One region of the Bacillus sp. 9.4 genome, then DNA from elsewhere that is predicted to be linked to it. Evidence: predicted binding sites of a transcription regulator. Region 1 holds the regulator's gene; the other holds the start of a gene.
The links. The regulator NrdR, encoded in region 1, represses ribonucleotide reductase genes. The targets are predictions, from matches to a motif close to AACACNATATATNGTGTT.
Positions count from the first base shown of each region.

Region 2: the regulator NrdR is predicted to act here: its motif matches at 10,526-10,543, upstream of nrdI (class Ib ribonucleoside-diphosphate reductase assembly flavoprotein NrdI).

Region 1 covers NZ_JBVFMU010000001.1:959,988-975,594, forward strand. Annotated here, with positions in the region: gene lrgB (antiholin-like protein LrgB) at 1-559, opposite strand, end outside; gene lrgA (antiholin-like murein hydrolase modulator LrgA) at 581-1,021, opposite strand; gene lytT (two-component system response regulator LytT) at 1,155-1,880, opposite strand; gene lytS (two-component system sensor histidine kinase LytS) at 1,858-3,639, opposite strand; gene ACZ07B_RS05730 (HAD family hydrolase) at 3,806-4,588, shown strand; gene thrS (threonine--tRNA ligase) at 4,628-6,559, opposite strand; gene ytxC (putative sporulation protein YtxC) at 6,953-7,798, opposite strand; gene ACZ07B_RS05745 (TVP38/TMEM64 family protein) at 7,877-8,518, opposite strand; gene dnaI (primosomal protein DnaI) at 8,552-9,487, opposite strand; gene dnaB (replicative helicase loading/DNA remodeling protein DnaB) at 9,515-10,933, opposite strand; gene nrdR (transcriptional regulator NrdR) at 11,048-11,506, opposite strand; gene speD (adenosylmethionine decarboxylase) at 11,780-12,160, opposite strand; gene ACZ07B_RS05770 (glyceraldehyde-3-phosphate dehydrogenase) at 12,399-13,421, opposite strand; gene ACZ07B_RS05775 (winged helix-turn-helix transcriptional regulator) at 13,627-14,007, opposite strand; gene ACZ07B_RS05780 (MFS transporter) at 14,191-15,381, shown strand; gene ytbE (aldo/keto reductase YtbE) at 15,405-15,607, shown strand, end outside.
Region 2 covers NZ_JBVFMU010000002.1:102,010-117,616, forward strand. Annotated here, with positions in the region: gene glnA (type I glutamate--ammonia ligase) at 1-656, opposite strand, end outside; gene glnR (transcriptional repressor GlnR) at 715-1,122, opposite strand; gene ACZ07B_RS07370 (methionine gamma-lyase family protein) at 1,232-2,497, opposite strand; gene hflX (GTPase HflX) at 2,515-3,777, opposite strand; gene spoVK (stage V sporulation protein K) at 3,910-4,878, opposite strand; gene cwlC (sporulation-specific N-acetylmuramoyl-L-alanine amidase) at 5,521-6,288, shown strand; gene ACZ07B_RS07390 (hypothetical protein) at 6,352-6,972, opposite strand; gene nrdF (class 1b ribonucleoside-diphosphate reductase subunit beta) at 7,022-8,011, opposite strand; gene nrdE (class 1b ribonucleoside-diphosphate reductase subunit alpha) at 8,029-10,131, opposite strand; gene nrdI (class Ib ribonucleoside-diphosphate reductase assembly flavoprotein NrdI) at 10,091-10,483, opposite strand; gene ACZ07B_RS07410 (hypothetical protein) at 10,727-10,957, opposite strand; gene ACZ07B_RS07415 (YmzC family protein) at 11,039-11,311, opposite strand; gene hfq (RNA chaperone Hfq) at 11,507-11,728, opposite strand; gene miaA (tRNA (adenosine(37)-N6)-dimethylallyltransferase MiaA) at 11,768-12,712, opposite strand; gene ACZ07B_RS07430 (YmaF family protein) at 12,812-13,225, opposite strand; gene ACZ07B_RS07435 (hypothetical protein) at 13,314-13,595, shown strand; gene ebrA (multidrug efflux SMR transporter subunit EbrA) at 13,730-14,047, shown strand; gene ebrB (multidrug efflux SMR transporter subunit EbrB) at 14,061-14,414, shown strand; gene ACZ07B_RS07450 (OsmC family protein) at 14,428-14,880, opposite strand; gene ACZ07B_RS07455 (poly-gamma-glutamate hydrolase family protein) at 14,950-15,607, opposite strand, start outside.

The DNA.
Region 1 (15,607 bases):
ATGTTCCAAGAGCCAATCCTTTAGAAATCGGATTTTTCACTTTAAACACCTTCAAGAACAATGCTCCGAGCGCATATACGATGACAGCGTTAAAGATGACCGCAAAGGCTGTGATGTCGCTGATGCCCCCGATGCCTTTTGATAAAGGAAGCGCAATTGCCGTTGTAGCTGCCTGCGGAAGCATGCTTTTCATTACGGCCGAATCGAGATGAATGCCTTTAGCGAGCAAATAAACAATCGTGACAGAGCAGATAGAGCCGGCAATAATGGAGGCCATGATTTGCCACCAGTACTTTTTAAGCTTATCTCTTTGTTTGTACAAAGGAATTGCAAATGCGATCGTTGCCGGTTCAAGGAAAAACTTAATGATCTCTCCCCCGTTATTATAATCCGCGTAGGAAAAACCGCCGATTTTTAAAAATGCGATCCCCAGCACCATGGCAACAAACAAAGGAGTGAAAAGGAAGAAGCCTTTCGTTTTCTTAAATAAAAAGGTGCCGATGCCGAATGCAGCAAGTGATACGACAATCCCAAAATAAGGACTCATTGTGCTTTCCATGTGAAGAACCTCCTGTTTCCCTTAATGGTGAACGAGTTCGTTATTGTTCTGCGGGCTTTGCACTGTTTTTGTTTTCATGTCCGCTGCGGTTTTGCGTTTTCCGCTCAGCGAAAGAATCAGCTGAGAAAACAATCCCGTAGCCCCCAGCAAAATAATCGTTGCGAGCAGAATGACAAGAACAATTTGCAGGCCGTATTGCTGCATCACACCAAGCGAATTCATAACAGATATACCTGACGGAACAAATAAAAATCCGATCAGAGAGGTTAAAGACGTTCCGAGCGTCTCCACTTGTTCCAGTTTAATGACTTTCAAACATAATAGGAGAAATAATAAGACCAATCCTACAACCGATGCCGGGATAGGTATTGGGACAATAGCGGCAATCATATTCGAAACCAGCATAATGACGGCAAAAATAAATGCTTGTGTTAAAAACCCGTACACTTTTTTAGCACTCATTTTCTTCACCTCTTTCTCTTTGGTACCCTCATTATAAATAAGAATCCCCTGTTATAAAGCGCTTACAAGATAACATGCCGAATAGCGGGTCTGAGTTGCAGAATCAAATGGCTGAAATGCAAAAAGCCGCCCATCAAATATGGAGCAGCTTTTTCAATTCCTTCGCATATGTCCGGCTGACCGGTATTTTCGATCCGTCTTTCATGATCAGATTATACGTTGAATTAAACCATGGCTGAATTTCTTTAATATATTCGGTATTCACGACAAAGCTCCGATGGACGCGGATAAAATCAGAATCCGGCAGCTTTTTCTCAATCACAACGAGTGTATCGCTGACCGTATAAGAATGATCGAAGGTTTTTACATTGACATGACCATCTTCTGTTCCGGCATAGATAATGTCCTTCGTATCCACAATCACAATCGATTCCCCCACAGATAGCGCGAGCTTGTGCTGGCCGGCATGGCTGTTTTGCTCTGTTTCTACAATATCCCGATTGACTTTTTTATATTTTTTCAGCGTTTGCTGAATTCTTTCTTCATCGAAAGGCTTGGTTAAATAATCAAGAGCGTCCACCTCAAACGCTTTGAGCGCATACTGGTCATACGCTGTCGCAAACACAACAGCAGGAGGATGCTTCATTTTCTTCAATCGCTTTGCGATATCAAAACCGTTTTCTCCGGATAAATCAACGTCTAAAAACAGCAAATCAGGTTTTTGATCCATCATTTGGTCAAAAGCGGATTCGATATTTTCCGCTTCATTGATTTCCATTTCCTCATTGGTCCGCTTAAGCAAGTAAGCCAGTTCATCCCTTGCCAGCATCTCATCATCAACTATTAACACCCTGAGCATGTTCTTCTCCCTCTTTCATCTGTTGCATTGGCACTTGAAAGGAAACCTCTGTCCCTTTATGAACCTCACTGCTGATATGCAGTGCAGCCTGCTGTCCGAATAAACCGATCAGCCGCTGATTTAGGTTATAAAGCGCTGTACCGGTTCCCTCCTTAGACGGAAACGGTTTCTTTCCCAGTTCCGGCAAGACGTCCGGCGGAATTCCGCGTCCGTTATCCGCCACCTTCATATAGACGGATGCATCATCAGATAAGACACAGACTGTAACCTTGCATATGTCTTGTTTTTTCGGAAACGCGTGCCGAAGCGCGTTCTCGACAAGCACCTGCAAAACAAACGGAGGGATTTCAATCTGCTCCAGTCTGCTGTCGATATTAAGCTCAATTTTATATTTCCCGGGAAAACGCGCCTGTTCTAATGACAAATAGGCGTTAAGATGGTTCAGCTCCTTTGAGAGCGGAATCAGCAGCTGTCTCGCTCCTTGAAGGTTTGAACGAAAATAAACACTGAGCTGCAATAGGAGCTTACGGGTTTTTTCAACATCTGTACGGCATAGCGCAGAAATCGTGTTGATCGCATTAAATAAAAAATGCGGATTCACCTGTGCTTGAAGCGCTTTAATTTCAGCATCCTTGAGAAGTTTGCTTTGCAGCTCTGCTTCCCCAAGCTCAAGCTGTGTCGAAAACAGCATGGCCAGCCCCTCGGCAAGTTCCTCCTCTACCTGACTCAGGCCTGCCGGGCTTTTAAAGTACATTTTTAAGGTGCCGATTGTATTGCCGTTCGATGTCAGCGGCAGGACAATTGCAGCGTGCAAAGGGCATTCAGCATGCGTGCATTCAATCTCTTCCTGCGAAATCGCCTTCATAATATGCCCTGTTTTAATCACCTTTTTGGACAGGCCGGTGATCAAGCTTTTCGATGGGATGTGGTGATCCATTCCCGCACCGACATGCGCAAGGATCTTTTCTTTGTCAGTGAGAGACACCGCATCTGTTCCTGTCAGCTTATGGATAATAGCCGCTACACTTTTACAGGAGTTTTCATTTAATCCTTGGCGAAAAAATGGAAGTGTCTGATCAGCAATCGTCAGCACTCGATGCGTTTCGAGAGCCCTTGCCTGTTCTTCCTTGCGAATGATCGCTTGAATAATAGACAGAAAAATAAAACTGCCTGTTCCATTGATGAGTATCATCGGAATTCCGATCATGCTGACAAGCTCCCAAGCGTCACTGAACGGCTTTGCCATCAGCAAAATAATGATCATTTGCAGTGACTCCATGCCGATTCCCACAAGAGTGGCGATGCGCGGTGTCGGCATTCGATATCGCTTCGTAAAATACCTGCCGATCAAGCCTGCAAGAACACCCGCTAAAATAGATGAGACGGCACAGCTTAAGGCCGTGCTGCCACCGAGTGAAAAACGATGCAGGCCCGCAAGTATGCCGATCCCAGCCCCTACAAAAGGACCTCCGAGAAGGCCCCCGATTTCCACGCCCAAAATACGGGTATTCGCGATAGAGCCCGATGGATCTATCGTAAACACCCAGTCATTGTTTACAATCATATTTCTTTGAATTTCGATGCCTGTATAATTGCTGATGATGCTGAAAAGAGAAAAAATAGAAATTAAAATCGCTTTTCCTTTATAGCCGTCCTGATTCTGAAGAGCTTGTCTGAAAAGTTTCGTATGGGCGAGAATGAACCCTAATATAACAATAATCCCCACTCTCTCCAGCATCATAATCATTAAATGAATCATTCATGTCACCTGTTCTTTCCGTTTTCATTCTAGCATGTTTTCGTTTTACGGCTGACTGTTTTTTTAAAATCGTCTGAAAACATATTTCACAAGGCTTTTATCTATTGTAAAATAAAACATGAGCCTTTTGGCAGAAAGATTTGAATCTGAAGCAGAGGAGAAGATCATGAAAGCCGTATTTTTTGATTTAGATGATACACTACTTTGGGACGAGAAAAGCGTCAGAACAACATTTGCAGAAACTTGCTTACAGGCGGAGAAAAAATATGGCCTTGCCCCTGAGGAATTCGAAGCAGCTGTTCGCGAAGCAGCGAGAGAATTGTACATGTCATATGAGACGTATCCATATACAGTGATGATCGGCATTAACCCGTTTGAAGGACTGTGGTCCAATTTCTCAGAGCCAATCAGTGAAGGCTTTCAAAAGCTGAACAAGATTGTGCCGGAGTACAGAAGAAATGCATGGACAAACGGACTGAAAGCGCTTGGGATCGATGATCCTGCATATGGCGAATACTTGGGAGAGTTTTTTGCGGCAGAGCGCAGAAAGCGCCCGTTTGTATATGATGAAACTTTTGCTGTACTCGATCAATTAAAAGGCAAGTATGAATTATTGCTTTTGACAAATGGCGATCCTAGTCTGCAAAAGGAGAAGCTTGCCGGCGTACCTGAGCTCGCTCCTTACTTCAATGAAATCGTCATCTCGGGCGCATTCGGCAAGGGCAAGCCGGATGTTTCAATTTTTGAACACTGCCTTAAGCTGATGAATATTGAAAAAGACGATGCCATCATGGTCGGCGATAATTTGAATACTGATATTTTAGGCGCTTCAAGAGCCGGAATCAAAACCGTTTGGATCAACAGGACGGATAAGAAAAACGAAACTGACGTAACGCCTGATTACATCATTAGCAGCCTTCATGATTTGTTTCCTATATTAGAGAAATAAAAAAGCATGATCTCTTCAATGAGATCATGCTTTTTTATTTTATTTTTTCGCTTCAGCTACTGCCTTTTTCACAAACTCATCAAGAGAAATCGTTTCAGAGTTCTGTTCTCCGTATTTACGCACGTTTACCGCGCTGTTTTCTGCTTCTTGGTCACCGACCACCAGCATGTACGGGATTTTTTGCATTTGCGCTTCACGGATTTTGTAGCCGATTTTTTCATCGCGGCTGTCGACTTCAACACGCAGACCTTCACGCTGCAGGCGTTCCTGCACTTTTTTCGCGTAGTCTAAATGCACAGCCGGAGAAACCGGGATGACTTGGAACTGAACCGGTGCAAGCCATGTTGGCAGCGCGCCTTTGTGTTCTTCGATTAAGAAGGCAACAAAGCGTTCCATTGTTGAAACGACACCTCTGTGAATCACAACCGGACGGTGCTGCTTGCCGTCCTCACCGATGTATGTCAGGTCGAAACGTTCCGGCAATAAGAAATCAAGCTGAACCGTAGACAGTGTTTCTTCTTTTCCGATCGCAGTTTTCACCTGAACATCAAGTTTAGGACCGTAGAATGCCGCTTCACCTTCTGCTTCGTAATAGTCGTGGCCGATTTCGTCCATTGCCTCTTTCAGCATGGATTGCGCTTTGTTCCACATTTCATCATCATCAAAATATTTCTCTGTATCTTCCGGATCGCGGTAAGACAGACGGAATGTGTAATCACTTAAACCGAAGTCTTCATATACATCCTGGATTAAACGGACTGTACGGATAAACTCATCCTTAATTTGATCCGGGCGCACAAAGATGTGTGCATCATTTAACGTCATCCCGCGTACCCGTTGAAGCCCTGACAGCGCACCTGACATTTCATAGCGGTGCATCGTTCCAAGCTCCGCAATACGAATCGGAAGCTCGCGGTAACTGTGAATGTCTTGTTTGTAAATCATCATATGGTGCGGGCAGTTCATCGGACGCAATACAAGTGTTTCATTGTCCATTTCCATCGGAGGGAACATGCCTTCCTGATAATGATCCCAGTGTCCTGATGTTTCATACAGCTCTTTGCTCCCAAGCACAGGTGTGTATACGTGCTCATAGCCGAGGCTGATTTCTTTATCGACAATGTAACGCTCGATGACGCGGCGGATTGTCGCGCCTTTTGGCAGCCAAAGCGGCAGGCCTTGTCCGACTTTTTGAGAGTTCGCAAACAGCTTTAATTCTTTGCCGAGCTTTCTGTGGTCGCGTTCTTTCGCTTCTTCTAGCATACGAAGATGCTCTTCAAGATCAGCTTTTTTGAAGAAAGCTGTACCATATACGCGCTGAAGCATTTGGTTTTTGCTGTCACCGCGCCAGTATGCGCCAGCAAGGCTTAACAACTTAAATTCTTTGATTTTTCCGGTTGAAGGAACATGGACGCCGCGGCACAGGTCAAAGAATTCGCCTTGCTCATAGATCGAAACGGTTTCTCCTTCAGGAATCGCATCCAATAGTTCAAGCTTCAGGTCGTCGCCGATTTCCGCAAAACGGGCTTTCGCTTCTTCACGGCTGACTTCTTTTCGAATGATCGGAAGGTTCGCATTAATGATTTTTTTCATTTCTTTCTCGATTTTCGGCAGATCCTCCGGTGTAATCGCTTCGTCCATTTCTACATCGTAGTAAAGCCCGTTTTCGATAACCGGACCGACGCCGAATTTAACATCCTTGTAGATGCGTTTAATCGCTTGAGCCAGCAAGTGAGCCGTACTGTGGCGCATAATTTGAAGACCTTCTTCTGAGCCTTCTGTAATGATTTCCACTGTACCGTCTTCATTGATCGGCGTTCTCAAATCGATTTCTTTTCCGTTCAGTTTTCCGGCTAATGATTTTTTCTTTAATCCCGGACTGATGGATGCCGCGATATCTTCTGTTGTTGTTCCTTTCGCAAACTCCTTGACTGCTCCATCAGGAAATGTGATTTTTACCATATCTGACATCTTTGTCACTCCTTTTTTTGCATATAAAAACCCCGCCCCCTATGAAAGGGACGAGGTTGAATAAACGGAATCGTGGTTCCACCCTTTTTTCCGCAAAGCCAATACGGCACCTGCGGCTCTAAGCTCTGTAACGGGAGTTCCCGTCAGCCATTACTGTTCCTTTTCAAGAGGTTCACAGCTGAAGTTCAAAGGCGGTAAAGCGAATGGTCCTTAGCTGGGAAGCTTGCAGCCAGGGCTTCCCTCTCTTTGAGCTGGTATCATTCCTTCGTGTCCTTATCAATACGTGTGTCTTTCTTAATCTCCTATGTATTATAAATTGTTCAATCCAAAAAATCAACACGATCGCGTTTCCTTTTTTAAACCGACAGCCTTATATAGACAGGCTGCCGGCCCTCATCCTTCCGAGTGCTTCACCGGTATTTCTGCATCTGTAAAAGCATGCAGCGGGAGCATTTCCACTCTCTCTTGAAATACGTTTTGAATGGTCCTTGCCATCATGTGCTCGGGATGGTCGGTATAAAGCACGACTTCATCAGGTGCAATAGAAATCAGCGGCGCGAGCAAATGAGAATCAATATACATAGGATGATCCCGGACAAATCTTCTGTCTATGTATTTCATTTTTTCCCGTTCCGGCACATAGCGCAGCTCCCATAATGTAAAGGAACCATCATGGACAATATGCACTTTTTTGATTCGCGGCTGTTTGGCGTTCACATAGTCTCTGAGTGTTTGAATAAAGTTTTGATATTCCTGTTCCATCTTATATTCATCAATCGCTGCTTCTGTAATATCTCTCAGCTGCTTATAGTATGATCCAAGTCGGAAGGTCTGAAAGGAGCGAATGTAAAATACTCCTTCCTCTAAACAGATCGTTTGAAGTTCATCCAAAATAGATTGTTTCCGTGAAAGCTTTAGCGGCTCAAACGGAAGATCGTCTGCTTCACCTTCAATAATACTGTGTGCGAGCTGAAGGATTTGCTGCTGTTCATCCTGATCCGTGAAACAATACGTTTCCTCAATCAATGACAGCATATGCTCGTCTTCTTTGCATTCCAAAAAAAATTTGACCAGAATCGGCTCCATAAAACGCTGAATAGGAAAAGCCGGATTCGCTTTTTCAATCCCGATTTTTCGTATGCCTTCACGGACAATGATATTGTTCCGATCGTCCGAATGCTGAATGAGATGTAAAAAAGCGGCTGCATCATGGTCATCTTCAAAGATTATTTCAAGCATGTTTGTCCCCCCTTACGGCATCTGTTACAAGTATATGGGGGATGTTTTTAAAATAGACGTAAAGGTCATTGGCAAATCTTAATTTGATTCCTGGAACAAGTTTTGCATTTTCTTTCTGAAGATAAATGGCAGCGAGATAAACACGATATATAGAGCGAGGACAAGTAAGAAAGCTGGCAGATTGCCAGTCAAAAAGCTTGCTCCCAGAACATTCAGCGCAATGGTCCCAGGGATGATTCCCACAGCCGTTGCCGCAAAATACGGCAGCGCTTTGACATTGGAAAGGCCTGCCGCATAGCTGACGAAATCAAAATTGATCGGCAGGATTCTCAAAAGAAAGATATAGAAAAATCCGTTATCTTCCATTTGCTTCTGTATGGCTTCAAGCCTTTCGTAATGCCCGTTCTTTTTCGCCGCAAACAAACCGGCCGCAAAAAACGAAACAGCTGAAGCGCACATCGAACCGAATAACGTATAAAGCGTGCCGAGAAGCGGGCCAAACGCAAGTCCGCCAGCTATTGAAATAACAGACACCGGAAATAAAACAAGTGGCCTGACGATGGATATCCCGATAAACATCAAAGGTGCAAAGACTCCGAACGACAATACCCATACCCTGATCTCTTTCGGCGATACATTCAAATATATTTTATTTCCCCAAAAGATTAAACCTGCACCTGCCAGCACTGCCAGCCATTTAAAAGCGGTTTTTCGATTCATACCCTCAGTTCCTTCCCCTTTGAACCGCAGCAGTTACTGATGGCGGCGGTTTTCTCCGTCAAGGCGGATCGGAGCAGCCAAATATAATATCCGCTCCATTAATCTTGCCGCTTTTACTTCTTCCTTTTCCCCCCTTTGCGAATACGTAAAATGATGCTTCAGCTCGTCAGGTGAGAAATTAGAAGAAAAGAAAGTAGGCAGCTGCTGGGACATTCTGTGCTGAAGCACCGTTCCGATGACTTCATCCCTTACCCAGCTTGTCATTGATTCTGCTCCGATGTCATCAAGCATCAATACGGGTGTGGTCTTTACCATATTGAGCTTCTCTTCCAATGTCTGGTCTTGCAGCGAATTCTTAAGCTCTCTCACAAATTCAGGCACATAGACAATCATGGAAGAATACTCTTTTTCCGCCAGCTCATTGGCAATCGCAGCGAGCATAAACGTTTTTCCTACCCCGAATTTCCCGTATAAATATAATCCTTTCCCTTTTCCCGTCTCATTATAGCTTTTCAGGAAGTCTGTAACATGCTGGAACATCGCGAGCCTGCTCGGGTCACTAATATCGACTTGCTGGAACGTCGCTCCGAGAAGATCCTGCTGGATATACATGCTTCTCATAAGAGACTTTTGTTTCTTCTGCTGGTCGAGCTTCCGTTTGACTGGACATTCATAATACTCGATATCAATAGACCGCCCATTGACAACAAGCTTCGGATGGTAGCCCTCCAACAAATTGTTGCAGTTTTCATCTTCCGAACAATAGGAGCAATTCTTGCTTTGTTCGATATATTCATAAAGCTTATTTAAGCTCTTTTCGATCATTTTTTGGTCAATCACTTCTTCGTTTTCCTTCAAAAATGCTTGAACATCTTGATCTTTCATGACTTTTTCCTTCATTTGTTCAAGACGTTTTTGGAAATCCGGCCTGCCGGTTACGCCCTGCAGGGAACGGCCGATTGGTTCCATCTATTCCTTCACCCCGCATCTCTGTCTTTAATAGGCAGAGTATTTTTTCAGTTTTTGCATTTCTTCCATCATCTTTTTCTTCTGTTCTTCCAAATCCTGCGGATGCAGCTTCTGCTGTCCGGATTCTGAATCGGACGCTGTTTCCTTTTCTGTCATCCAATCAGGAAGCTTTTCTTCACGAATCACTTTTTGGTTTCGTTTCGAAGACTTTGTTTTTCCTTCAGCCCATTCAAGGTACTGGCGGTTTTCTTCTATTGCGAGCTTCATCGCTTCCCTGACCGTTTTTACCTTTTTGCGTGCCCAATGCGAAGCGATTTTTTGGATATAGTTTTTGGACAGCTTCATGTCGGTTTTCAGCATGACATAATAAATTAACACATTTGTGACGCCTGGCTCGAGCTTCTGTTCGAACATAATTTCTTCTATGATCTTCAGATCAGCTTTTGACGGCTCTGTTCCGTCAGCAATGTCCTGCAGAAGCTTCTTCGGGGAAATCGCCTCCAGCAATGCGATCAGCTTCCCATCCAGAGAATCCTCTTCTGCCGGTTTTTCGCCTTCACGCAGATGCACCGGCTGTGTTTTTTCCACCAAATCGGGCAGCTGTCCGTTTCTTTCAATTTGATACCAGTCGCTCGCCGCTTTTCTTAAAGCCTCCGTCGTAATGACGTCACGCTCATCAATTGCGCTCATCACAACGTTTTGCATTTGCAAAGGGTCAATTCCGTACAGGTAAGAAAGCTTTTTGATTGTGTCCCGCACCTGCTGGGTCATCGCTTTTCTCGGAATCATCGTCTCAGAAAGTCCTGCTAAAAACAAATCAAAATCAAACACATCCTCCGTTATGGTGTAGGACGGAGCCTGTCCGACAGAAGTATACTCGGTCCCCTCGGCAAGCCTTACCGTTTCCTCCATATCGGATGTGAGCTTCCATTCACTCGGCTGCAGCGATTCAAACGCGTGATTAAACGGCCGCGTAATGTCCTTCGCATCTTCTGAAATGGCCGGGTGCGTAAAAAATTGTTTTAATTGCTGATATTTCGTTTTTCCGACTCTATTATACAGAAAAACATTCAGCATTCCGTCTTCAAAAAATTCATTTGGTCTGAGCGGCGGAAGGAGTTCATATATAAAGAGGCGCTCCTGCCGCTCGGATTCTTTCATATATACTTTCAGCAATCCGATGCCCTCGAGCTTCCCCTGTTCCTGATGGATCGTTTTTAAGTTGGACTGTGTCATCCCCATCAGCTGTCTATGTGTGGACTCTCCGCCCCACAGACGGTTTTGTTCAAGCTCTCCCCACAATGTCATATAAAGAGAGAATGCAACAGGGCCGATTAAGGGCTGGTACAGTTGTGTAATAATTTGTCTGTCAACATCCTGCAGCATCGATCTGCTTTTAACCACATACGGGTCTACAGGCAGTACATCTTTCCAATAGTCAGCCATACATTCTCAAACCTTCCGAATTTGTTTCTACCTTTCATTTTACACCGTTTCTTATATCTATCAAATGCCAATTTTGCACATGAGAAAAGAGCTAGAAGAATCCTCTTAGCTCTTTTAACGCTCTTTCTTTATTAAGTCTTTTAATTCATCGATAAAGACGTTTATATCTTTAAACTGCCGATAGACGGACGCGAACCGCACATATGCGACTTCGTCAATCTTAGCCAGCCGGTCCATGACCATTTCTCCGACGAGCTCACTCTTCACCTCGGAACAGCCTTGATTGCGAAGCTCTTTTTCAATATCAAAGCACATGTCTTCAAGCGTTTTGAGTGAAACAGGCCTTTTTTCACATGCTTTTATGAGGCCGCGCAGCATTTTTTCTCTGCTGAATTCCTCACGCACACCTTCTTTTTTCACGACGATGAGCGGGGTTTCCTCCACTTTCTCAAAGGTCGTAAACCGGTAGTGGCAGGATTCGCACTCGCGTCTTCGGCGAATCGACTTTCCGTCATCCACAGGCCGTGAATCAAGGACTCGTGTTCCGTTATGCTGGCATGAAGGACATTTCAATAAAATCAGCTCCCAACTATATCGTTCCCTGCAATGTATTTTCAGCAGCCTCCGCCTTTTAAAAATAGATGTGACAGCATCTGTCGGGAGAGCCGTTGTTAAATTTGTTTCTATAGCATTAGGTGGTTTGTGAAAATCTCTCTCTTATTTTACAAAAAAAATGAAAAAAGAAAAAGCTGACACTCTCGTTTCTTTATAAAAATAAAAGGAGCATAAGCTAAAAAGCGCATAATGGCTTTCTAGCTTCAGCTCCCTTTGTGTTCGCATTTTACTTTATAGTACTTTCGCTTGCGCCTGTTTAATTTGCACAGGCCCCATTCCTCTTGGTATTTCAATGTTTTCTCTTGTATCAGCATGTAATGCCTCTGCAATGTAATCAGCAGCGACATTAGGATCTAAGTCTCCACAAGTATAAACATCAATGCTCGCATATCCGTGCTCAGGAAAACTGTGAATCGTTAAGTGTGATTCAGAAATAATCACAACACCGCTTACGCCTTGCGGTGCAAATTTGTGAAATGCAACCTCGCGCACCTCAGCACCTGATTTTAGAGCAGCATTTACAAACGTTTTTTCAATAAAATCCATGTCATTCAGCTTATCAAAATCGCATCCCCATAGCTCGGAGATAACGTGACGCCCCATTGTTTCCATAGTCATGGACCCCCCTTAACAAGAATTAAAAAGTGAAATTCCAACAACTGGGTCGGCCATTTACCACGGGGGAAAGTTAGTCCGGAGAGGTCCTAACCCTTTAAGTAATTCCGAAACAGTCTCAAGCAAGAAGTTCACGAAAAATAGTATACTGTGTTTAAGTCTAATTTGCAAGGTGCGTTTTTTCAGAAATATGCTGTTAAGGGTTTTTTCTTTAAAATGTGTCCATGACCTTATTTTATACAGCAGACGGATGTTTCATTCGTGCCGCTACATGGCGGATCAGATCAACAACTCTGCAGGAGTAGCCCCATTCGTTGTCATACCACGCCAGCACCTTTACTTTTCTGTCTTCCATTACCATTGTTGTAAGCCCGTCAATGACCGCTGAATGCGGATTCGTATTATAATCAGTCGAAACGAGCGGTTCATCTGAGTAATCAAGTACACCGTACATCGACGTTTTGGCAGCGCGTTTAAATGCCTCGTTTACTTCTTCAGCCGTAACATCCGTTTTCAGATCAACAACGAGATCAACCAATGAGACGTTCGGAACAGGGACACGCAAGGCGAGGCCGTGAAGTTTTCCTTTCAGATGCGGCAGCACAAGTGAAAGCGCCTTTGCCGCTCCTGTTGTCGTCGGAATGATGGATTCACCGCAAGCCCGCGCCCGGCGCAAATCTTTGTGCGGGTTATCAATATTTTTTTGGTCATTCGTATACGCATGAACTGTAGTCATCAGACCGCTCTCAATGCCAAACTCTTCATCCAGCACTTTTACAACAGGCGCAAGGCAGTTTGTCGTGCATGACGCATTTGAAATAATGACGTGGCGCTCAGCGTCAAATTGGTCCTCATTTACGCCCATCACAATGGTAACGTCTTCATTTTTTCCCGGAGCGGTCAAAATCACTTTTTTTGCGCCTGCTTCTATATGGCCCATCGCTTTATCTTTAGCATTAAACTTCCCTGTTGCTTCGACGACTATGTCAATATCATATTCCCGCCAAGGCAGCCGTTTTGGATCACGGCTGTTTAACAAAAGCACTTTCTTTCCATTTACGATCAGGCTGTCTTCACCAGCCACAACCTCTTTGTCGTATCTGCCGTGAATTGTGTCATACTTTATTAAATGAGCCAGCGTTTCTGCGGAATAGCTGGCGTTAATGGCCACTACTTGAATTTGATCGTCTAACATCGCTTTTCTAAAAACCATTCTTCCGATTCTTCCAAACCCGTTGATCGCTACTTTTACCTTCATGTTGGACACCCCTTATCAATTATGCCATCCTAATTTGTTACTATCTAAAATTAGTATAACACATTAAAACAAATTCGCCAGTACATATTGATAAAAATCAACGATTATAACGCTAATTTATGATGCATCTTATGTTTTCTTGCACAGAATATCAGGCGTAAGAACCAAAAAGCAGCCAGCGCTCCGCACTGACTGCCCTCATGCTTTATGATTCCTGTTTTAACTTATCATTGAGCACACTTTCTTCTAGCACAGAAAATGTATCCCCGTACACTCTGTTAATATGATTCGCTCCCCAAGCACACAGCATATCTAAAATCCCTTCTAAGCTGCGGCCGTATTCGCTGAGCTCGTATTCCACTTTGGGAGGAACTTGATTATATACGATTCGGTTAATGACACCGTCCGCTTCCAGCTCGCGCAGCTGCTGAGTCAGCATTTTTTGCGTGATGTTGGGCATTAGGCGTTTTAATTCACTTGTGCGTTTTTTTCCGTGCGTCAGATGGCATAAAATGACGCATTTCCATTTTCCACCGATCACTTCAAGAGTCGCTTCAACAGAAATGTTATATTTTTTCTTCTCCATACAATCCATTCTCCTCACAGGCACCAAAAAGTGACTATAGCACTTCAAAGTACGTACTTTTATTTCTTAACGATATGTTTCATAATCACATTTGCCGGCTGATTTGAATCTGCTCTTTTTTATTTATATAGCTTACTCGGCAGAATTTCAATCATACAACACATCTTACAAAGGAGGAACATCATGACTTCAGCCAATAAAAGCAGTATTCCTGCACTACTGGCTTTGGCCGTAAGTGCATTCGCAATAGGGACAACTGAATTTATCAGTGTCGGCCTTTTGCCGCTCATTGCTGATGACCTGGATATTCCCGTCACGACAGCAGGATTGACTGTTTCCCTTTATGCGCTCGGCGTTACATTTGGGGCACCTATATTAACTTCATTGACCTCAAGCATGTCACGTAAGACACTATTGCTTTGGATCATGTTTATTTTTATTGCCGGTAATACGATGGCAGCAACCGCTTCAAGCATCGGGATTTTACTAGCAGCACGTGTGATATCGGCATTTTCGCACGGTGTGTTTATGTCGATCGGTTCGACAATCGCAGCGGATATTGTCCCGGAAGATAAAAGGGCTAGCGCGATTTCAATTATGTTTACTGGCCTCACTGTGGCAACTGTAACCGGAGTTCCTTTTGGGACATTTATCGGCCAGCAGTTCGGCTGGCGTTTCGCCTTTATGGTCATTATCGCCGTCGGAATCATTGCTTTCATTACAAATGGCATTCTTGTACCGTCCAAATTACGAAAAGGGACGAAAACAACGATGCGGGATCAATTGAAGCTTGTGACAAACAGCCGGTTATTGCTTTTATTTGTCATTACAGCGCTTGGATACGGAGGAACATTCGTTGTGTTCACGTATCTGTCTCCCCTGCTTCAGGAAGTAACAGGCTTCAAAGCCGGGACTGTTGCAGTGATTCTGCTCGGATACGGAATAGCTATTGCTATCGGCAATATGATTGGCGGAAAGCTGTCAAACCGAAATCCAATTGCCGCTTTATTCTATATGTTTATCGTACAGGCAATTGTTCTATTCGTACTGACATTTACAGCCCCGTATCAAGCAGCTGGGCTCATTACCATTCTCTGTATGGGATTGCTGGCCTTTATGAACGTGCCCGGCCTTCAGGTGTATGTCGTCATGCTGGCTGAGCGTTTTGTCCCGAGTGCAGTTGACGTCGCATCCGCGATGAATATCGCTGCCTTTAATGCAGGGATCGCGCTTGGGTCATACCTTGGCGGTGTGATCACCGATTCAATCGGATTGATTCATACCGCTTGGATAGGCGGATTAATGGTGGTCGGTGCAGTCATTTTAACAGGCTGGAGCCGCTTGATGGAAAAACGAGATCGGCAGGAAGCCTGACAATTTTAAAGGAGGAAATGAACATGACAACACATTTACAAACAAAAGCAACACTTCATAATGGGGTAGAAATGCCTTGGTTCGGCCTCGGCGTGTTCCAAGTGGAAGAAGGATCTGAACTGGTAAACGCAGTTAAAACTGCCATTGTTCACGGGTACCGCAGTATTGATACTGCAGCAATCTATGGAAATGAAGCTGGAGTCGGAGAAGGGATTCGGGAAGGCAT
Region 2 (15,607 bases), on a different contig from region 1:
TTGACAACTAGTTTAAATGTTTGGATGTCATCACAAGAGCGGACTGCTCCAGCATATTTAAAGTCGATTTCATGCTGACCAGGTGCTACTTCGTGGTGAGACGCTTCGATTTCAAAGCCCATCTCTTCAAGCTCAAGTACGATATCGCGGCGGCAGTTTTCTCCTAAATCAGTTGGAGCTAAGTCGAAATACCCGCCTTTGTCGTTTAGTTCAAGCGTCGGCTCGCCTTTTTCGTCCAATTTGAATAAGAAGAATTCAGGCTCAGGCCCAAGGTTAAAATCACTGAAGCCGAGGTCTTCCATTTCTTTCAGAATCCGTTTTAAGTTGTTTCGCGGGTCACCTTCGAAAGGTGTGCCATCCGGATTGTAAATATCACAGATGAAACGTGCTACTTTACCTTTTTCAGCTGTCCATGGGAAGATAACAAATGTATTTAGATCTGGATACAGGTACATGTCTGACTCTTCGATACGAACGAATCCCTCAATAGAAGAACCGTCAAACATGACTTTATTATCAAGCGCTTTTCCAAGCTGGCTTACAGGAATCTCAACATTCTTGATTGTTCCAAGAATGTCAGTAAATTGAAGACGGATATACTTCACGTTTTCTTCTTTTACTAATTTTTCGATATCTTCTCTAGTGTACTTTGCCATTTGGTAAAATTCCTCCTCTTAAAAGGTAAATGTATATAGCAAAACAGTTGCTAACGGATTAATGAAAGAAGCGGGACATGTCGCCTTGACGGAATGTATTCCCTCTTTGAAAACGGCCGGCTTGCATGAGCTCGTTTTTCAGGAGCTGTCTCAGTTCGTCATCGGACAGATCATGTTTCATTGGTTTTTTCGTCTTCTCGTTTTGTTTTTGTTCTGGCTCGGCTTCGGCTTTCGCCAGAATCTGTTTAATTCCTGCCATGTTTACACCTTGTTCTATCAGGTGCTTGATTTCTAACAGTTTATCTACATCATGAAATGAAAATAATCGTCTATTCCCTTCACTTCTGGCTGGAAATATCAGTCCATTTTCCTCATAATATCGAATTTGTCTTGCTGATAACTCAGTTAACTGCATGACAATTCCTATTGGAAATAAAGGCATTGAGCGGCGAATATTATCACTCATCTCAATTTCCTCCTTTTCTTAACTTAGTTTCATTATAGGTGATGTTATATTATGTGTCAATACGATGTAAGGATTCTTAACATCAAATCCAGAGAAATTTTTAAAAAATTTAAATTAATTGCTTTTCCATCAATGAATCCACTGCACTGCATATGGCATTCTTCACATGCGAATAGGTTAATCCTCCCTGAACATACGCTACATACGGCGGGCGGATAGGGCCATCAGCTGATAATTCGATGCTTGCGCCTTGAATAAACGTCCCTGCTGCCATAATGACATCATCCTCGTATCCCGGCATGTAGGCTGGATAAGGCGTCACATGAGCATTGATTGGCGATGCATATTGAATAGCCTGGCAAAAAGCAATCATCTTTTCTCTGTCTGAAAACTCAACGGATTGTATTAAGTCCGTTCTTTTCGCATCCCATTTCGGGTTTGAAATGAAGCCGAGTTTTTCAAGGAATCTCGCTGTAAACACCGCTCCCTTTAGACTTTGAGACACAACGTGAGGCGCCAAAAAGAAGCCTTGGTACATTTCTTGGAGCGAGTAAAGAGATGCCCCCGCTTCTCTGCCGATACCGGGTGACGTCATACGGTATGAGCAAGCTTCAATCCATTTCGCTTTTCCGACGAGGTAGCCGCCTGTTTTCGCAAGGCCGCCGCCGGGATTTTTAATGAGAGATCCCGCCATCAGGTCGGCTCCGACATGGCAAGGCTCAAGCTCTTCCACAAATTCTCCGTAACAGTTGTCCACAAAGACGATCAGATTTTCATTGATTTCTTTTACAAAACGGATCATTTCTTTTATTTCACTAATTAAGAAAGAAGGGCGATTCGCATATCCTTTTGAGCGCTGAATACCGATTACTTTTGTCTTCGGATTGATCGCAGCGGCGACTGCATCATAGTCTATCTTTCCGTCTTTCGTCAGATCAACCGCATTATAGCCGATTTGAAAATCCTTTAACGAACCAGCGTTTTCTCCACCCCTGACGCCCACAATTTCCTCTAGCGTATCATACGGCTTGCCCGTGATATAAAGGAGCTCGTCCCCCGGTCTGAGGACACCGAACAAAGCAATTGAGATGGCATGTGTGCCTGAAATGATTTGCGGCCTTACAAGCCCCGCTTCTCCGCCAAACACATCCGCATATATGCTTTCAAGCGTGTCTCTTCCGATATCATCATAGCCGTATCCAGTAGACGGCGTGAAATGAGTGTCGCTTACTTTGTGTTTTCTATAGCTTTGAAGCACTCTCCACTCATTTCGCTCGCTGATTTCTTCTATTTGTTTATGAATGCCGGCAATGTCCGCTTCCACTTCCATTGCCGTTTTCTTCAATAATTCTCCGTGTGTTAATGTGTCAAACATGTCTTTATATTTCCTTCCTACATATACTTCTTTAATTCACCGATGATACTTTGCTCTTCTTGGACATAGCCGGATATGTCATACTGTTCATTTTCTTCATTAAAATAGAAGCGGTCTACCATCGTTTCCGATTTGATTCTGGAAAGGAGCTTCCCTTCACTTGCCGGCACATGTGCTTCAAAAGACGTTAACAGTTCTTGGCGCAAATAGCGCTGAATCGCTTCTTTAAAGGCTGCAGCGTCGTCCTCAAATTTCGCACTGACCATAATGTGATCCCTTCCGGCGGACGGTATAAAATCAGGCAGTTTTTGATCATGTTTATTGTAAGCCGTCAGCATCGGGATATCATCTGCTTCAAGCTCCTCGAGAAGCCCAAGCACTGTTTTTTCATGTCCCGCATAATCCTCATTTGAAGAATCAATTAAATGCAGGATCAAATCCGCTTCTTTTACTTCCTCAAGCGTTGAGCGGAATGCAGCAATCAATGTCGTCGGAAGATCCTGAATAAATCCTACTGTATCTGAAAGAAGAACACTGTAGCCGCTTGGCAGGACCATTTTTCTGGTCATTGGATCGAGCGTGGCAAACAGGAGGTCTTCTTCATAGCTGTCAGCACTCGTCAGGCGGTTGAACCATGTTGATTTCCCTGCGTTTGTATAGCCGACAAGCGCAATTTGAAGCACACCGTTTTTCTTTCTTCTTTCACGGTATCGGCTTCTATGGCGAATGACAGTGGAAAGCTGTGTGTTGATTTCATGAATGCGATTTCTGATATGGCGGCGGTCGGTTTCCAATTTCGTTTCTCCGGGACCTCTTGCCCCAATTCCTCCGCCTTGCCGGGAGAGATTGATCCCTTGTCCCGTCAGACGCGGCAGTGCATATTGCAGCTGAGCCAGCTCAATTTGAAGTTTGCCTTCTCTCGTTCTCGCCCGCTTTGCAAAAATATCTAATATCAATTGCGTGCGGTCAATCATCTTCACTTCAATTGCTGTTGCCAATGACTTCAGCTGACTTGGCGACAGTTCATCATTAAAGATGAGGAGATCAGCTTCAAGCTCTTCCACCAGTGCCTTCAGCTCTTCTACCTTCCCTTTTCCTATATATGTAGCGGCGTCAGCCCTGTTCCGTTTTTGTGTGACGCTGGTCAGTACTTTTCCGTCTGCTGTTTTTGTCAGAGATGCTAGCTCTTCCATAGAATTTTCAAAATGCTCATCCGTGATATGCGGCAGCTGACATCCGACTAAAATGGCTTTCTCCTGAATCGTTTCTTGTTCGTTCAAATGGATGTTCCTTTCTTTTGCATATTGGGCAGTAGTATTATCATACCAAACCCTGCATGTGTATACCACAAATCGATTGCTTTGAAAAGCGGAAATACGAGCAAAAAACAGACCTCTCAAAAACAGAGAGGTCTATGCAGATCCAGATGCTTCTTCTTTAATGGAAAGATCTTGGCTTTTGATGGTCATCAAGTCGCTTTTTAAGTATTGGTCTCCCATTAAAAGCCTCATGGCTTGTGCTCTGATCGATTTTTCGATCACATTTCTGACAAAACGTCCATTGCTGAATTTAATGGGACTTGTCGTGCTTTTCACTGTCATTAAGTAATCTTTCAATTTCCATTCAGCTTCTTGACTGAGCTGGTATTCCCTTTCATCGATCATTCGTTTCGCAATCTCCATGAGCTGGGTCACAGAGTAATCCGGAAAATCAATGGAGATGGGAAATCTTGATTGGAGTCCGGGATTTAACGAGAGAAAATGATCCATTTCCCGTGAATATCCGGCGAGTATCAAAATAAACTCATGCTGTTTGTCTTCCATATGCTTTACAAGTGTGTCGATCGCTTCTTTCCCAAAGTCCTTTTCGCCGCCTCTTGCCAGCGAGTAGGCTTCGTCTATAAACAAAATGCCACCTAATGACTTTTTGATTAAATCTCTCGTCTTTTGGGCGGTGTGTCCGATATACTCCCCGACCAGGTCAGCCCGCTCCGCTTCTATTAAGTGGCCTTTTGACAGGACATTCATTTCAAAGAACAGCTTGCCGATGAGCCGTGCAACCGTCGTTTTTCCCGTTCCCGGATTTCCTTTAAACATCATGTGCAGCGCTTGCTTTCCAACCTTCAAGCCTTGCTCCGCGCGTTTTTGGTTCACAAAAATCCAGGCGTATATTTCCTTGATGTTGCGTTTCATTTCCTCCATCCCAACTAATGCGCTCATCTCTTTTTCGATTTCCTTCAAAATGCCGTGCTTTGCTTCGTTTTTTTGCAATGCAGCCTGATATTCCGCCTCTGCCTCAGCATTCGTCAGCACCTGCTTTTGCCCGTTCAGAATAATGTTGATCTGTCCGTTGTTTTTATAAGTCACAGCGCGCTCCAACATCTTCACCTCTCTGTTCTCTCTATATGATATTCAAGCGGATGCCGATTGTGACAAACGCCTATCATGTGTCGAAACAATTGCTTTTTTCGGGAACAATAAGGAATCCTGCGCTTTCCCGAGAAATACTTTATTTCTTATTGTATTCACGGACATGGGGTGGACAAACCATGATATTTTGTTTTTAATCATTTTGTCAGAGTATTATAGTGAGCTTCTTTCTCATTATTTTCTCCATTCGCCAATCCTTTTTTCATGCAACGGGCTGTTTTTTGTATGAAGCGTATTACCCGCCGTAAGATACCTGAAGTGTTACTTTCTTTTTTTCGATTTATAAAGTGGTGTCTTTAATGAAAGGAGTTTTTCTCATCAATTAACGTTTCAAATGCTTGATTTAATATGAACGCAAAGCTTAAAACCAGCAGGAATCAGTGCAGGTTAACCGAACCCATAGTACATACAAACATATGGCGTATGCACAGATTTCATGTCGGACCGTATCTGTTGTCGCTTCATGTTGAATTGTGCGCTTTCCCGAGAAATAATTTCCGGATGTGAAAGGGTTATTTCCTCATTTTTCAGTTGAATGATAATCGTACAAGCAGAAGCCGTGTTTTTTCATATCCTGTAATGAGGTGATGAAAAATGGTTAAAATTTTTATTGATCCTGGCCATGGCGGGTCTGATCCAGGCGCAACAGGTAATGGCCTTCAGGAAAAAACGTTAACCCTGCAAATCGCTTTAGCCTTACGTACGATATTAACTAATGAATATGAAGGCGTTTCTTTGCTGCTGAGCCGGACAAGCGACCAATATGTCAGCTTAAACGACCGGACAAATGCCGCAAATAACTGGGGAGCAGATTTCTTTTTGTCCATTCACGTTAATTCCGGGGGAGGCACAGGTTTTGAAAGCTATATTTATCCAGATGTAGGAGCCCCGACGACAACTTATCAATCGACAATTCACTCTGAAGTGATACAAGCTGTCGACTTTGCCGATCGCGGCAAAAAAACAGCGAACTTCCACGTCCTAAGGGAGTCGGCAATGCCTGCCCTCTTGACCGAGAACGGTTTCATTGATACCGTTGCCGATGCAAATAAGCTGAAAACGAGCAGTTTTATTCAAAGCTTAGCGAGAGGACATGCAAACGGGCTGGAGCAAGCCTTTAACCTTAAAAAGACTTCCAGCTCAGGGTTATATAAGGTTCAAATCGGCGCATTTAAAGTCAAAGCGAATGCCGACTCGCTCGCAAGTAATGCCGAAGCCAAAGGTTTTGACTCGATTGTCCTTTTAAAGGACGGATTATACAAAGTGCAGATTGGCGCATTTTCATCCAAAGACAATGCAGACACCCTCGCTGCCAGAGCGAAAAATGCCGGCTTTGACGCTATTGTGATCCTAGAATCATAGCCGAGACGGGGACGAGCGTCTCATAAAAAAACCCGGCTCCTCATCGCGAGAAACCGGGTTTTTTTATTCAAGAATATCAACAACAAACTGTGACCATGTTTCCAGACGGTTGTAGATGTCATCCTGTTTTAATTCAGAAACTTTCATCCATTTACCCGCAATTTGTTCTTTCTCCTTCACTTCCACTTGTGCGCCAGGCTTTAATTGAAGCGCAGAAAGAATACCGATATGCACTTTGCCAACACTGTTTTCATCATCATTGATCAATCCCAGTGTGACAATCGCCTGTTTATCTTCTTCATTTATTTGCAGTTCTTCCTCAAGCTCACGGTCTGTGTTCAGCTTTAAGACTTCAGCAAATGAAGCTGCCCCTTCGATGGCGTTCATATGACCGCCAAAGCCGAGAGAAAGCTTGTTGTGCAGTCGTGATTCACCGCCGCCAGCCAGCCGCTCATAAAGAAAAACTTCATCTTCACGCTTAATGACGACATAAGGTATCGGCTGCTTGAAACGCGGATCTTCTTCTGCGTCCCCTCTTCTCATTTCACGATAGGCCGCTTCAATCTGAGCCATGATTTCGGCTACTCTGCTATCTTCACTGTACACGCCCTGGAAGGTTAAGCTTTCTTTCTTAAACACATCATCGCGCGGGGCAACTAAAATCATTTCGTCCATTTTTCCCATGGGTACTGCGTCCTCCTCATTTGAACCTTCAAGCCGAAAAGAGCAGATATTATATCTGCTCTTTTTCATCTTCAAAATAAAAGTCATCATCTTTGAGCGGCTCAACTGTCGCTTTTTTATAACCATTCCCCTTCATAGAGAAGAAGTCATGCGATTTTGTTTTTGTGTTTAATCCGTTTAATACGATCGGATTAATGTCTTCCTCTTCGAAGTATGGATCAAATCCAAGATTCATCAGCGCTTTATTCGCATTATAGCGGATGAATTTCTTTACATCGTGTGAGAGTCCGACTTGATCGTACAAGTCCTCTGTATACTCAAGCTCATTTTCATATAACTGATTCAGAAGGTCGATCGCAAATTCACGAAGCTCTGCTTTTTTCTCTTCTGTCTGTTTATTATAAATTTCCTGAGCAAGGAGACCGACATACACGCCGTGAATCGCTTCGTCACGAAGGATCAGGTTAATGATCTCACCGCTTTGCATCAGTTTTCCTTGTCCGTAGAAATATAACGGATAATAGAAACCGCTGTAGAAAAGGAAGCTTTCCAGATAGACGGAAGCAACCATCGCTTTGAACAGTGAAATTTCATCATCTTTTTGAATGGCTTTGTAAAGCCCGACAATCATTTGCGCTTTTTTCTGCAAATATTTATTTTGTTTAACCCATTCAAATACTTCATTAATCGTTTCAGTCGGTGCAAGGGTCATGAAAATATTAGAGTACGACTTCGCATGGACAGCGTTCTCCATCATCGCCATAAAGTTCAGCACCGCTTTCCGCTGGTGGCCATCTACGTGTTCAGCCACAATCGGCATCCCCGTATTCCCCTGCTCTGTATCAAGAAGCGTAAGTCCGGCCAGTACCTTCATATAAGTGTCCTGCTCATTTTTTCCGAGGTACTTCCATGTGAGGAGATCGCCGTTTAAAGCAATCTCTTCCGGAAGCCAGAACTGTTTCACGTTTTGGTTATAGAACATTTGGGTAAAATCGTCTTCATGCTTTGACCAGTTTGCTGCGTCATAAATTTTTGTCACTATAAACTCTCCTTTAATCAAACAACACAAGAAAGGCAGCTGTCTTGCCCAGTATCTTTCGTTCTTGCATAGTAAATGGTTTTAATTCCTCTATGATGTGCATACAGATCGATTCGGTTTAAATCACGGGTCGTCATTGTGTCTTTTAAGAACAATGTAAAGCTGATTCCCTGATCAATGTGCTGCTGGATAGTGGCGATCATATCCACAACCTTGAACATGTCCATATCGTAGGCTTCTTTATAGAAGAACCAGTTATTAGATGCAAGCCCAGGCATTGGGTAGTACGTTTTTGAGTTGCCGTATGTTCGTTCTTCAATTCGTTCCATAATCGGCATAACAGACGCCGTACTTGATTGGACGTATGAGATAGAGCCTGTCGGCGCAATGCATAATCTGTAGCTGTGATACATGCCGTGTTCAGCGACAAATGCTTTTAGCTTTTCCCAGTCCTCTGTCGTCGGGATATGCATACCCTCAAACAGGTTGGCGATTTTTTCGTATTTCGGTGAGAAATCAGTAGAAACGTATTTGTCAAAGTATTCACCTGTCGCATAGGTTGAGCCTTCATATTGATCAAACGTTTCGCCCTTCTCTTTTGCGATTTCCGCAGAACGCTGGATGGAGTAGAAGTTCACCATCATAAAGAACGTGTTTGCAAAGTCACGCGCTTCCGGACTTTCATACGCAATGCCGTTTTGCGCAAGGTAGCCGTGAAGGTTCATAGCACCGAGGCCGATTGATTTCATCGCTTTGTTTGCCCGTCTTACAGCAGGCGCATTACGGATGTCAGTTGTTTCAGAAACGTGTGTTAAAGAGTCTGTCGCAAGCTTGACTGTCTTTTCGATTGATTTATGCTCCATGACGTTGAGAATGTTAAGCGAACCCAGGTTGCAGGAGATATCCAGACCGATTTCATCTTCTTCATCATAGTCTGTGTATGAAGAAACTTGAGATGCCTGCAGCACTTCAGAGCAAAGGTTAGAAAATTTGACCTTGGAAATATGGTTATTCGCATGCACTTTATTGACGTTATCTTGGAACATGATGTATGGATAGCCTGATTCAGAACGAAGCATCGCCAATTTTTCAAGCAGTTTCCGCGGGTTGATTTTTTCCTTTTTCACCCGAGGGTTGTCGACAAACTTGTCGTACATTTCGTTCATGTCCATCTCATCCATGTGCTGGCCGTACTCTTTATAAATCGTGTGCGGGTAGAATACATAAGCCGCTTTGTCCTCGCGTGCAAGCTCAACGAACTTATCCGGAATGACAACACCGATCGAAAGCGTTTTGACACGCACATCTTCATCCGCAGAAATCTTTTTCGTATCAAGAAAATCATTGATATCGCGGTGGAAAATGTTTAAATACGCCGCGCCGGATCCTTGTCTTTGTCCCATTTGGTCAGCGTAACGGAACGCGTTATCAAGAAGCTTCATGACGCCTACAACGCCTTTTGTCGCATTCTCAACATCTTTAATGGCTTCACCTTTCGCGCGAAGCTTGGACAGGTTAAGAGAAACCCCGCCGCCAAGCTTAGAAAGCTGCATGGAGATATCGATCGCTCTTGAAATGTCATTTAAAGAATCATTAACTTCGAGCAAGAAGCAGCTCACAAGTTCACCGCGGCGTTTTCTGCCGGCGTTCAAAAATGTCGGTGTGCTCGGCTGATATTCTTGATTGATCATCAGGTTTACATATTCTTTTGCTTTCTCAGTGTCGCCGTTAGCGAAGAACAGCGCAACAATTGAGATCCGGTCCTCATAACGCTCGAGGATTTTTTTCTTGTCATTCGTTTTCAAAGCATAGTCATTATAGAATTTAAACGCACTCATGAAGGAAGGAAAACGAAACTTCTTAGCGTAAGCTGTCTTAAACACTTCTTTAATGTCTTCAAAAGAATAAAGGCTTAAGAATTCCTCTTCGTAGTATTGGTTTTCAACCAAATAATCCAGCTTCTCTTTTAAATCGTGAAAGAAGACTGTGTTTTGATTGATATAATCTACAAAATAGCTATGTACAGCCTCTTTATCCTTATCAAACTGGAATTTTCCATCTTTTTGGATCATGATTTCGTTATTTAACTGGATCCATTTTGGCACTTGATTTTGTGACAACTCTTTCTACCTCCTGAGTAAACAATTCAACGTCTTTAGATGTGCCGCTGAGTTCAAATTTGTGCAAGATCGGCACCTGATATTGTCTTGAAATGGTATCGGCGCTTTTTGCAAAGTTATCGCCCCATACTTTGTTGCCGCTCGCAGCGACTCCTAATAAGAGATGGGCGTATTTTTCGAGAAATGATTGTGTTGATGCCGGTACCTGGCCGAAGTTTGTCGTGTAGGTGACCAAAACAAACGGAGTGTCCACGTGGTCCATTTCGTCCACCTTGCGTATCTGCTGAAAGCCTGTTTTATTCACAAACCGCTGAACATTCCCTGTTTTCGAATCAAATATGATTTGTACCACGTTTTATCACGACCTATCAAAAAATATGAATCTCTCATCACTAACACTATATATAGTATACTACCCTCTAGCAAAAACACAATATATAGATTCGTTTTTATGAAAAATTCATATTTTGATCAAATCAGGCAAATGGGCAGACTCATTAGGGCCCAAAAAAGAGAGCAGAACGAGAATCATCTCTCGTCCTACTCGGGGTGTCGTTTTTTAGCCGATGTTTATCATAACATGAAAAAAAACTGCTTAGTAGTCTAGATTTTTTTTTCTTAAGCTATCACAGCATTTTTCGCTCTCTACTGTTTCTTCTATTTCAACATCCGCGCCGATCTCTTCTAAAACCGCCTTCAAAGCAGTGATAATTGACGCTTCTCTGATTAATTCTTTTCCGTTCACAATGATACTTGTTCCGTATTCATAGCAAGAATCATCTTCGCAAATTTCTTCCCAATGATTCACGATCACTTTATGCTTCATGTTTTCACCCTCTGTTTGATCTGTGTCTGTATTTAGTTTAGCGGCTGGAATCCGCTTTGTAAATTCGAATGCTTGTGAATTTTATTCAAGCTCATCATCCGCGTATTCTTTCTTCAGCTTTACCTCATTGCGGGACTCATTATACTCATAAATTTTGATATAGCCGTCCTCCATAACGCCAAAATGGTTATGTTCAAGTGGAAACGAGGTGGGCTGAGGCGTTTCATAGTCTGAATTGCCGCTGTCTGTTTCAATAATGGTATCTTGATTCCCGCACGCCCCGAACAGTAAAAAGACAGCTATCCATACAAGTGCAATCCTGATTCGTCTCAGTTCTGCTTCACTTTCAAACAAGGTCGATCACTCCCAAATTCATTTTATACATAATATACCATTTTCACTTCCGTATGTTGTTCTCATAAAAAAAGACCGTGCCTTGGCATGGTCAGCTTACACAAAAAGCTTGGAGCAAAAGTGGATTCATGTTAAAAATGGCCGCCGGGAACCCCCGGCAGCCTTTCCTCATGTCTTGACATGGCATTTTTTGATCTATTCGAGTTCAAGCTGGACGTTTTTTTGCGGCGCAAACGTTGAGATCGCATGTTTATATATAAGCTGCTGCTTACCTTCCGATTCCAACAATACGGTAAAGTTATCAAAGCCTTTCACCTGGCCCCGCAACTGAAAGCCGTTCAGCAAAAAAACAGTGACATACGTATTTTCTTTCCGGATTTGATTCAAAAACTGATCCTGAATATTAATCGGTTTCATGTTTCGTCCTCCTTGATTCTCTATATCATACAGTTTCGATTAAAGTTCGAGTTTTCCTGCTATATGTGTGAAAATTTCCTTTTTTTTCAGCTCCATATCAACAGGCGGTGTCATATCGAACCATGTGACCTGCATTTTGTTGCGAAACCACGTCAGCTGGCGTTTCGCATACCGCCTCGAGTTCTGCTTTAGCTGTTCGACAGCATCGGAAAGTGTCACAAAACCGTCAAAATATGCATACAGCTCTTTATAGCCTATCGCCTGTATTGATTGACAGTCTCTCACGTTCTTGTCGTATAAGCGTTTCACTTCGGGAAGAAGGCCTGACTGCATCATCAAATCGACCCGCTGATTAATTCTTTCGTAAAGCGTGTCTCTATCCATTGTCAGGCCAATTAACACTGCATTGTACAGAAGTTCTCGTTTTTGTTCCTTCAAATGCTGGGACATCGTTTTTCCGGACGTATGTAAAATTTCCAGTGCGCGAATGACTCTTCTTGTATTATTCGGATGAATCGCAGCTGCTGCCTCGGGATCTGCTGCAGCAAGTTTGGCATGAAGAAAGTCAGCGCCTTCCCGCTCAGCAGCCATTTGCATGCTCTCTCGAAACACGGGATCATTTGCCTCTTCCGTAAATGTATAATCGTAAAGCACAGATTGTATATAAAGCCCTGTACCGCCGACAATCATCGGAAGCTTTCCTCTATTTGCAATCTCGCTGATTTTATTTCTTACTAAGCTTTGATAATCGGCAGTAGAGAAAGAGTCTTGGGGATCTAAAATGTCAATCAGATGATGGGGCACTCCCTCCATCTCCTGTTCGGTAATTTTAGCTGTTCCAATATCCATCCCTTTATAAATCTGCATCGAATCTCCGCTGATAATTTCCGCGTTTAAGGATTTGGCTAGCTGAATACTTAAATTGGTTTTCCCCACTGCCGTCGGTCCGACTAAAATGACAACGGGCTGCTTCGTATTATTCAATATGTATCACTCTCTTTTATAAATCTCCCCCCATTATAGCATTCAACATGGACAACCACCTATCCATTTTGCCCTTTTTTTGCATCGGTAAACATCCTTCTACCAGCCGAGCGGCTCATTGCCGACAATTTCCCTTGTCTTTCCTTTCAGGGTATGACGATGCGTTTTTCTTCTGTCATCTCCGGGATCGTACACAACCCCTCCGTACTGGATCTCAATCGGCTCGTTATAGGCCAGATACGTCGTTTCTTCGATTTCATGATAATGTGTGCCATCTGCTAAGGGAATCGCCGGCCCTGAGATTCCGTAATACCGATGAAAATGGCCGTTTTCAAATGAAGTGATCCCTGTATAGTAATGTGTATGCTGATCGGTATTTGATCCGTTTGCCGGCTGAGTAAACCCTTCAATGAGATGATAATGGCCCTGTTCTCTCGTTGTTTTGACATGATAAGCATGTGCGTGGGGCGGTGCTTTTGACCAGTCAGACTGATACAGGCCCAATGTGTTCACATCCTCCTTTTCCTCGATTCGCCCAATCAAATCCGGGCAGGGTGAATACACTGCATCATCTACACTTTATTACAGGAGGAAAGAAAACATGAACGAGTTAGAAAATTTCAGCCCTGAAGATACAAGAATATTTGGAAGACCGTTCGGATTCGGGAGACCATTTGGGTTTGGAAGACCATTCGGGTTCGGTTACGGGTTTGGAAGACCCGGATTTGGTTATGGATTTGGTTTTGGCCGGCCATTCGGATTTTTTGGAGGACCGTTTATCGGCGGCCTTGCAGGCGGGCTTATAGGAAGCGCTTTATTTAATCCTTATTTGTATGGCGGATACCCCTATTATCCGTATGCCCCGTTCCCTTATTATTATTAAACGCAAAAGACCCCTTAAAAAGGGGTCTTTTTAAGGGTGTGAAAATGAATCTCTTGACTCATACATAGGCATACACTAATATTTTTCTAGCTGAAGTTTTTTCTAATCTAAAAATATAGTGAGGAGAATTCATGATGTTGATAGGATATATATTCCTCACGATTGCCATATGTTCGGAATCGATAGGAGCAGCCATGCTGAAAGTATCTGATGGCTTCAAAAAGTGGAAGCCAAGTGCTTTGGTCGTTATTGGCTATTCCCTCGCCTTTTATATGCTGTCTCTGACTTTAAACCATATTCCCCTGAGCCTCTCCTATGCGACTTGGAGCGGGGCGGGCACGGTGCTGACGACAGTGATCGGAGTAAAATGGTTCAAGGAAGATCTGAATGCCAAAGGGCTTATCGGGATTCTTTTATTACTATCAGGGGTCGTGTTACTTAATTGGCAGTAAAGGAGTGATGAAGATGAGAGGATTGCTTTATTTGGCTCTCGCCATTGTATCTGAAGTGTTTGGGAGCACGATGCTGAAGCTTTCAGAAGGATTTACACAAGCCTGGCCCATTGCCGGAGTCATAGTCGGATTTCTTTCTGCTTTTACGTTTCTAAGCTTTTCTTTAAAAACAATTGACTTATCAAGCGCGTATGCAACATGGTCGGGCGTCGGTACCGCGCTTACAGCAATTGTCGGGTTTTTGCTTTTTGGCGAAACCATCAGTTTAAAAGGTGTATTCGGTCTCACGCTTGTCATTGCAGGCGTGGTCGTGCTAAATCAATCGAAAGCCCACCCTGAAGATAAAAAACAGACGGTCTGTGAGTGACCGTCTGTTTTCTTTATTCTCCACCCAGTTTCACAGAGGCTTCAAGCTGCAGCTCGACATTTCCTTGAATTGCACGCGAAATCATGCATGACGACTCCGCTTTTTTACAAAGCTTGTGCGCCAATGCGACGTCGTCTTGTGAAGCATCATGTTTAAGCACGACAGAGGGACGGTGAATGATCTTTTTGTATGTAAAGACTCCTTTTGTGACGTCGACAATGCCTTCTGACTCCATCTGTAAGTCTTCTTTTTCCAGCCCGCTTCTCTCCATCATCGCCGCAAGTGTAATAATGTAACAGGTCGCTGCCGCCCCGAGAAGCATTTCATCTGGGTTGGTCCCTTCTCCCGGGCCATCCATTTCTTTAGGAATGGAAATCGATGTGATCAGGTTTCCGCTTTCGATCGTACCGACATCATTGCGGTTACCCGGCCAATTCGCTTTTAAATAAAAATGATGATCTGCCATTGTTTTGCCTCCCTTTTTATCCTATTTCAGTCTACTGATCTTCTCTTATTTTGTCTTCTGATCTGCTTGTTACGAATACTCTTTTTCCAGGACACCTTTGATCGCACTGACATAAGCATAAAATTCACTATTCTTTGTGTATTTTCTATTTTTATAATAAAAATCATCAAAAAATGCTTCTCGCTGCTCACGGCTGATTTCCAGCTGGATACTTAGCCCCGTTTCCCCTTGGTTATTAATGTTTTCGGCATTCAATCCAGCAAGACCGCTTTTAGACGACGCTAACTCAGCGGAAAACCCTCTCCGCTCAAGGGCTCTCACAATCATTTTCGCCCGCTTTCGGTCTGTTCCCCCTACAAGCGTATTCTTGTTCTCCCCTTTATATCCGTGAAAAGCCACCACATATTGATGCTCCTTGATTTTCTTTTTTGCCAATGGCTCATCAAAGTTGGTGCTTGTAATGTGCAGCGTTTGGTTATCGTGGGACTTCAACCCTTCAAACAGGTATGTAGAGTATTCATTATTGAAATAACGAACAAGCTCACTTACTCCGCCTTCAATTCTTCCGCCATGCGGAGACATAATTAAGACTTTGCTTCCTTTTTTCTCATTATATGAAATATCGTAATCGGCTGGGCTCTCATTCTTTGCCAAGCTGCTGAAATTTGAATATGTATCTGGCTGATTTGATGGTTCAGGTTCCAATGAGTAATGAACATATCTCAAG